One region of the Vibrio sp. AH4 genome, then DNA from elsewhere that is predicted to be linked to it. Evidence: riboswitches for the same ligand, from Rfam matches in the RefSeq annotation. Region 1 holds a riboswitch; the other holds the start of a gene.

Region 1 (3,419 bases):
CAATGCAAACGATAGACGGCTGTGATAAAGGCTCCATCGATATGGGTGCTGTGCCGTCATCGCATCTTGAAAGCGGCCAAAATTGGGTAAAGCGCATTGGCAAAAATGCGCCAATAGAGATAAGGCTTGCGCACGATTTATCGGCCACAGTAATGATTCTCCGACGTTGCCGATCGATTTAACGTTATGACGTTCAAGTCGTGATTTGATGGATGAAATGGAGTTATCAAAGCGAAGCGGAGTGGGCAAGTGCAGCAAATCAGGCGCTTTCAGCTTATTGCGATTCTCTGCATCAAAATTCCACTGCCCGCCTTCTGGCTTGTTTTCCGATTCCATTAAATAGCCAAAACGTTTACGCATGCGGCGATAAAAATGTTCCATCAATACCGCTTTTCCCACCGGAAATTGTTGGGGGATCTCCGCAAATGGCAACAGAAAATGTTCCGTATCGACGCAACCAATCACCACTTCGGGGATACGTAAATTCGCCATCTGTTCTAGTAAGCGGTATTCATCTGGTCTTTGGTATTGAAAGGCATGGGCATTAACCTGATGGCAAATATGCTCAATTAAGTGTGGTAAGTCGGCAAACTCTGCGGTGGCATCCAAATCTAAATGCAGAACGTGATGTCCTTCTGCCGTCAAACGCTCGGCAAACGCTTTCATTGCTGCAAAAAACGCACACTGTTTCTGGGTGTGGTGACGTACATACCACTGCTCCTGATGCAGTTCTGCAATCAAGTACAGCACCTCTTCTCGTGGTTCAGCAAACCAAGAGTGGGTATGGTTGAGCTGATCGCCCAATATCAATCGTACAACCGGGTAACGCATTATGTTCCTTAAGCCGCATTTTTATTCAATGTCGACATTGGTTTTATTAAGAGTCACTTTATCTACGAGTGGCAGGCCACGCCGATCACTAAATCGCTGTTCTATTTTCGAAACAAACCCTGCTCTATCCATTTTATCAATCAAATAAACACCTGATATTTTGTATGAGAATTGGTTATTTAACTCTAAAAATTAAGCCTGAGAGCTTCATTCCACAAACGTTGTCTTCGCTTAGCCTTATTGAACAAAGTTAGTTAAATTTGCTACCGATCACATTTCGGCAAACCATTTGAAAAAATGGGACGCAAAGCCTCCGGTCTGTCGGTTCGAGAAAAGCTCAACAAACGGTTTTCTCAATCTATGATAGCGGGGTCGCCATAACCATATTGCATAGTTATGCCTTGCTGAGTGTGGTAGGACTCAGAATACCTCTGAGTTCTGTCAGCCAACAAAAAAGAGTCTGTGATGAAAAAACAACCTAAATTGACCGCAATCGCTCTGATCCTTTCTGGTATCAGTGGATTAGCGTATGGACACGGTTATGTGTCAGCAGTGGAAGACGGTATTGTAGAAGGGCGCGTTACGTTATGTAAATTTGCCGCTAATGGTACTGGTGAAAAAAACACTAACTGTGGTGCGATTCAATATGAACCACAAAGCGTTGAAGGCCCAGAAGGCTTTCCGGCTGCTGGCCCACGTGATGGCAAAATTGCCAGTGCTCAAAGTGCACTTGCCGCTGCGCTTGATGAACAAACGGCCGACCGTTGGGTAAAACGCCCAATCCAAGCTGGACCACAAACCTTTGAGTGGACGTTTACGGCAAACCATGTCACTCGAGACTGGAAATACTACATCACCAAGCCAAACTGGAACCCAAACCAAGCCCTATCACGCGATTCTTTTGATCTGAATCCATTCTGCGTGGTCGAAGGCAACATGGTGCAACCACCCAAACGCACTAGCCATGAGTGTATTGTGCCTGAGCGCGAAGGTTACCATGTGATTCTTGCGGTATGGGATGTGGGTGATACCGCGGCAGCCTTCTACAACGTGATTGATGTAAAGTTTGATGGCAACGGTCCTGTATTACCTGATTGGAACCAAGCAGGACAGATCATCCCAACCATGGATCTGAGCATCGGTGACACCGTGTTTACACGCGTTTTTGATGCGACCGGAGAGAACCCTGCGTACCGTACTGAACTGAAAATCGATTCAGAAACGCTCACTCAAGCGAATCAGTGGTCACACGCTTTAGCGGCTAAAATTAACCAAACACAAAAACAGCAGCGTGCTGGCCAGCTCAATGGTGATCAGTTTGTTCCCGTTTACGGGACTAACCCGATTTACCTAAAAGAAGGCAGCGGCTTGAAGCGTGTTGAAATTGGCTACCAAATCGAAGCGCCACAGCCTGAGTATTCACTGACAGTTTCAGGTTTAGCGGCAGAATATGAAATTGGCGAACAGCCTGTTCAACTTGACCTAACGCTAGAAGCACAAGGTGAGATGAGCGCAGAGCTCACCGTTTATAACCATCACCAAAAACCGCTAGCAAGCTGGACTCAGGCGATGACCGACGGCGAGCTCAAATCAGTAACCTTACAGCTGAGCGAAGCCAAAGCGGGTCATCATATGCTGGTTTCTCGCATCAAGGATCTTGATGGCAACCTACAAGATCAGCAAACGCTAGACTTTATGTTGGTTGAACCACAAACGCCACCGACTCCGGGAGATTACGACTTTGTTTTCCCGAACGGTTTGAAAGAGTATGTTGCGGGCACCAAAGTGCTAGGTTCGGATGGCGCGATTTACCAGTGTAAAGCATGGCCAGCATCAGGCTATTGCCAACAGTGGACAAGCAATGCCACTCAGTACCAACCAGGTACTGGTAGTCATTGGCAAATGGCGTGGGATAAACTCTAATTGCCCCTCTAAAACACAAAATCCCTCAGCCACGCTGAGGGATTTTTTATTTGAGCTAGAGACAAATCTCATCGCTTATAGTGCGAAAAAGTCTCAAGGTTAAGCCTCGTTTTACTCTTCATCCATCTCGCAATCGGTACAGCTTTGCAAAGCGATTTCGTGTTCAAACACCACCGTTTCATTACCTTCTGCCAATAGCTCAGCAATTTCATCCGCGACTTCTTGTTCATCTTCCGCTTCAACTTGATTCGCTAACTCTTCTTCAGAATAACCGTAGAAGTTTAGCAATAAGTAGTCACGCGCTTCTTCTTTGGTACAAGTCACGTTCACGGAAAGGTCAGGCTCAACGTTGTCTTGCGCAAGAATGTCGGCAACTTGAGCTAACACATCCTCTTTCATCGCCGCGGTTAACCAGCCGAGATCCGTGCTTACTGTGGTTTTTTTACAATCAAAGCAAGGCAGTTGATGAAAGTAATATTGAAAATTGGTCATAGGTCATTTCTTCTTTCAGAGTGAGTAGCAAGATTATGCGCGATTTCTCGCAAAATACTATCTCAATCATGAGGAAAGATCCGCTCACTAGGCTGACTGTGTGCGTAAACAATTGCTCAATGCTGCTTGACCTGTCTATAGCTCTACAGTTCATACTAACCACATCTTCAGCC
Region 2 (3,419 bases), on a different contig from region 1:
GAAGCGCTTTACGTACGGTATATGTGGTTCCTCGCCGCACAGAGTGTGAAGATTCGCTCAGTCTCGCCTTACTTCTGCTGATTTAATTAACCAATAACATTCGCTGGCATCAGCAGTCATCGACAGGAACACTCTATGGCTACGATTAAAGATGTAGCGCGCCTTGCTGGCGTGTCTACCACTACCGTTTCTCACGTTATCAACAAAACTCGCTTTGTGGCAGAAACCACCCAAGAGAAAGTGATGGAAGCGGTTAAGCAACTCAACTATGCACCGAGTGCGGTCGCACGTAGTTTGAAGTGCAACACTACACGCACTATTGGCATGCTAGTGACTCAATCAACAAACCTGTTTTTCTCTGAAGTGATCGATGGTGTGGAAAGCTACTGTTACCGTCAAGGCTACACCTTGATTCTGTGTAACACGGGCGGCATCTATGAAAAACAACGTGATTACATTCGCATGCTGGCCGAAAAACGTGTGGATGGCATTTTAGTCATGTGTTCAGACCTGACTCAAGAGCTGCAGGAAATGCTCGACGCTCACAAAGACATTCCAAAAGTGATCATGGATTGGGGTCCAGAAACGTCGCACGCTGATAAAATCATCGATAACTCAGAGGAAGGTGGCTATCTCGCGACCAAATATCTGACGGATCGTGGACACACAGACATTGCCTGTTTAAGTGGTCATTTTGTCAAAGCCGCTTGCCAAGAGCGTATTCAAGGTTTCCGCCGAGCGATGGCTGAAGCGCACTTACCCGTGAATGAAGATTGGATTCTAGAAGGTAATTTTGAGTGTGATACCGCAGTCCTTGCTGCCGACAAAATCATTGCTATGGATAAGCGTCCAACTGCCGTATTCTGCTTCAACGACACCATGGCATTAGGTCTTATGAGCCGTTTGCAACAAAAAGGAATTCGTGTTCCTGAAGAAATATCCGTGATTGGTTACGATAATATCGAACTGGCCGAATACTTCTCTCCACCACTGACCACCGTGCACCAACCTAAGCGTCGTGTGGGTAAAAATGCGTTCGAAATTCTTTTAGAGCGTATTAAAGATAAAGAACACGAGCGCCGAATTTTCGAGATGCATCCTGAGATCGTCGAACGCGACACTGTGAAAGACTTGACAAAATCCTAACTTTCTTGACAATTCACAGAGCCTATATTTGAAAGCTTGTCACATAAATATGACAAAACTAATGTAGAGCGAGTATTATTAACATGGCTCATTCTCACAATTGAAATATCAGTATGTGAGAATGACCCAAGTTTGGTTATTTTTTATCAGGAAAAATGTCACGCACAGGGCAAACCATTCGAAAGAGTGGGACGCAAAGCCTCCGGCCTAAACCAGAACATAGGTAGGTAGCGGGGTTACCGATGGCAAAAATGCATACACTATGTTGACTCATCATTGACACGGCAGTTGCATGATTTTGCTAATTTTCTCGGACCTGATTTGGTGGCGTATGTAACAATACTCCGAGACTAACAGCATGGATAAACCAGTATTAAAAGATTCAATGCGGCTCTTTGAGCAGCTAGGACGTGTGAAATCTCGTTCAATGTTTGGTGGCTTTGGTATTTTCGTCGACGAAACTATGTTTGCGCTTGTGGTTAACGATACGCTGCACATCCGTGCAGACGATGCCACAATCGAAAAGTTCAAACAGCAAGGTTATGAACCTTATGTTTATAAAAAACGTGGCTTTCCTGTCGTGACTAAGTACTACGCTCTACCTGATGATTGTTGGAGTAATCCAGCCTCTATCTTAAGTGAAGCTCGTATTGCGCTTGAGGTCGCTAAGACCGAACGTGAAACACAAGCACAAGCAAAGCCTGACCGTTTGAAAGATCTTCCCAACTTGCGTTTAGCAACGGAAAGAATGCTCAAGAAAGCCGGTATCGAAAGCGTCGAGTCTTTGCACTCTTTCGGTTCTGTTGAAGCATATAAAGCCATTCAACGTACCCATTCGGCAGAGGTTAGCCTTGAGCTGTTATGGGCTTTAGAGGGAGCAATCGAAGGTAAACATTGGTCAGTGATCCCACAAAATCGTCGTGACGAACTACTAAGACACCTTTGATTTCTCGTTTTGAGTCTGTCTTTCCTCGCCGAGTTTGTATGAATACCTTGAGTAAAATCTGATAACGCGTCCACTCGGGCGCGTTATTTTTTTGAAAGAAATACGCTGCATCCCCTGTCTTCTACTTCATAGCCCTTGTTCACACCAATCGGGCGAATTTATTTTGAGTAGATATACTTATACCCAAGTCTTGAGGCAATCGCTTTCATGACTAAGGGATAAGGTATTCCATTTATCACCATCAAAAGCTTCAATATCAAAGTGCTGACTAGGTACCGCTCATGAACAAAAAGCTCATCATTGCCCTTATTTTGATCGCGATAACGGCGATCTTGGTGACACAATTTAGCCACTATCTCACGTTAGATGTCGCCAAAGCCAAGCAAGCCGAGTTGGCAAACTACATTGATGCACATCTTGTGCAAGCCGCATTTATCTATTTTGTATTGTATGTCCTACTGACAGCCTTTTCGGTCCCCGGTGCCACTGTCGTCACCCTATTGGGTGCCGCACTGTTTGGGTTTTGGCTCAGTCTGCTGCTCGCCTCTTTTGCAAGTACGATTGGTGCAACACTTGCCTTTCTCAGCAGCCGCTTTTTATTGCGCGATTGGGTTCAAGCTAAATTTGCCGATAAGCTGTTAACCATTAACCAAGGTGTCGAACGGGATGGGGCTTTTTATCTGCTCTCGCTACGCTTAATTCCCATTTTTCCCTTCTTTTTGATTAACTTAGTCATGGGGCTCACGCCAATTTCCATTTGGCGTTACTACTGGGTCAGCCAATTAGGCATGCTGCCTGGCACCGCGGTTTATCTCAATGCAGGTACTCAACTGGCTGACATCTCTAGCTTGAGTCAGATCGTTTCTGCGCCAGTGCTCGCCTCTTTTGTGCTGCTAGGTGTATTCCCCGTGGTGGTGAAATGGTTAATGAATAAAGTTCAACGCCGGCCAATATCATCCCCTATAAAATAGGCTTTTAAACCCCATCAACCATGATGAAAATTTATACTGCAAATCATCCTTTAGAGGCTCATATCTTGATGCAGTTGTTGCATCAACAAGGGATTTTGTGTGAATTGCGTGGAGAGATGCTCTTTGCGCTGCGTGGGGAGCTCCCGATGGATTCCAGCAGCGCGCCATCACTTTGGCTAAAGAAACCTCAGCAGAAAACCGCTGCCGAGCAAATCATCGCTGAGTTTCTTAATCCACCAAAGCAGTCTCACTGGTTATGCCCTCAATGCGGCGAAAGCCATGAGGGACAATTTAGCGTTTGTTGGCAGTGTGGGTTTGCCCAAAATAATGAGTGACGGCGTTAACGGATCTGGCGC

Evidence for each region. A riboswitch is a leader RNA that binds a small molecule or an ion and turns the genes downstream of it on or off. The one in region 1 is predicted to bind cyclic di-GMP.
Region 2: it holds a riboswitch for cyclic di-GMP, as region 1 does, so the genes downstream of both, MKA69_RS12170 (TfoX/Sxy family DNA transformation protein) here and gbpA (N-acetylglucosamine-binding protein GbpA) in region 1, are expected to answer to the same signal.

Annotation. Positions count from the first base shown of each region.
Region 1 is NZ_JALAIV010000003.1:437,147-440,565, reverse strand. It holds gene MKA69_RS15040 (cryptochrome/photolyase family protein) at 1-831, opposite strand, end outside; cyclic di-GMP riboswitch class I at 1,101-1,211, shown strand; gene gbpA (N-acetylglucosamine-binding protein GbpA) at 1,297-2,754, shown strand; gene MKA69_RS15030 (hypothetical protein) at 2,866-3,246, opposite strand.
Region 2 is NZ_JALAIV010000001.1:2,652,142-2,655,560, forward strand. It holds gene purR (HTH-type transcriptional repressor PurR) at 136-1,146, shown strand; cyclic di-GMP riboswitch class I at 1,305-1,390, shown strand; gene MKA69_RS12170 (TfoX/Sxy family DNA transformation protein) at 1,505-2,092, shown strand; gene MKA69_RS12175 (TVP38/TMEM64 family protein) at 2,374-3,063, shown strand; gene MKA69_RS12180 (putative signal transducing protein) at 3,087-3,398, shown strand; gene MKA69_RS12185 (alpha/beta fold hydrolase) at 3,404-3,419, opposite strand, start outside.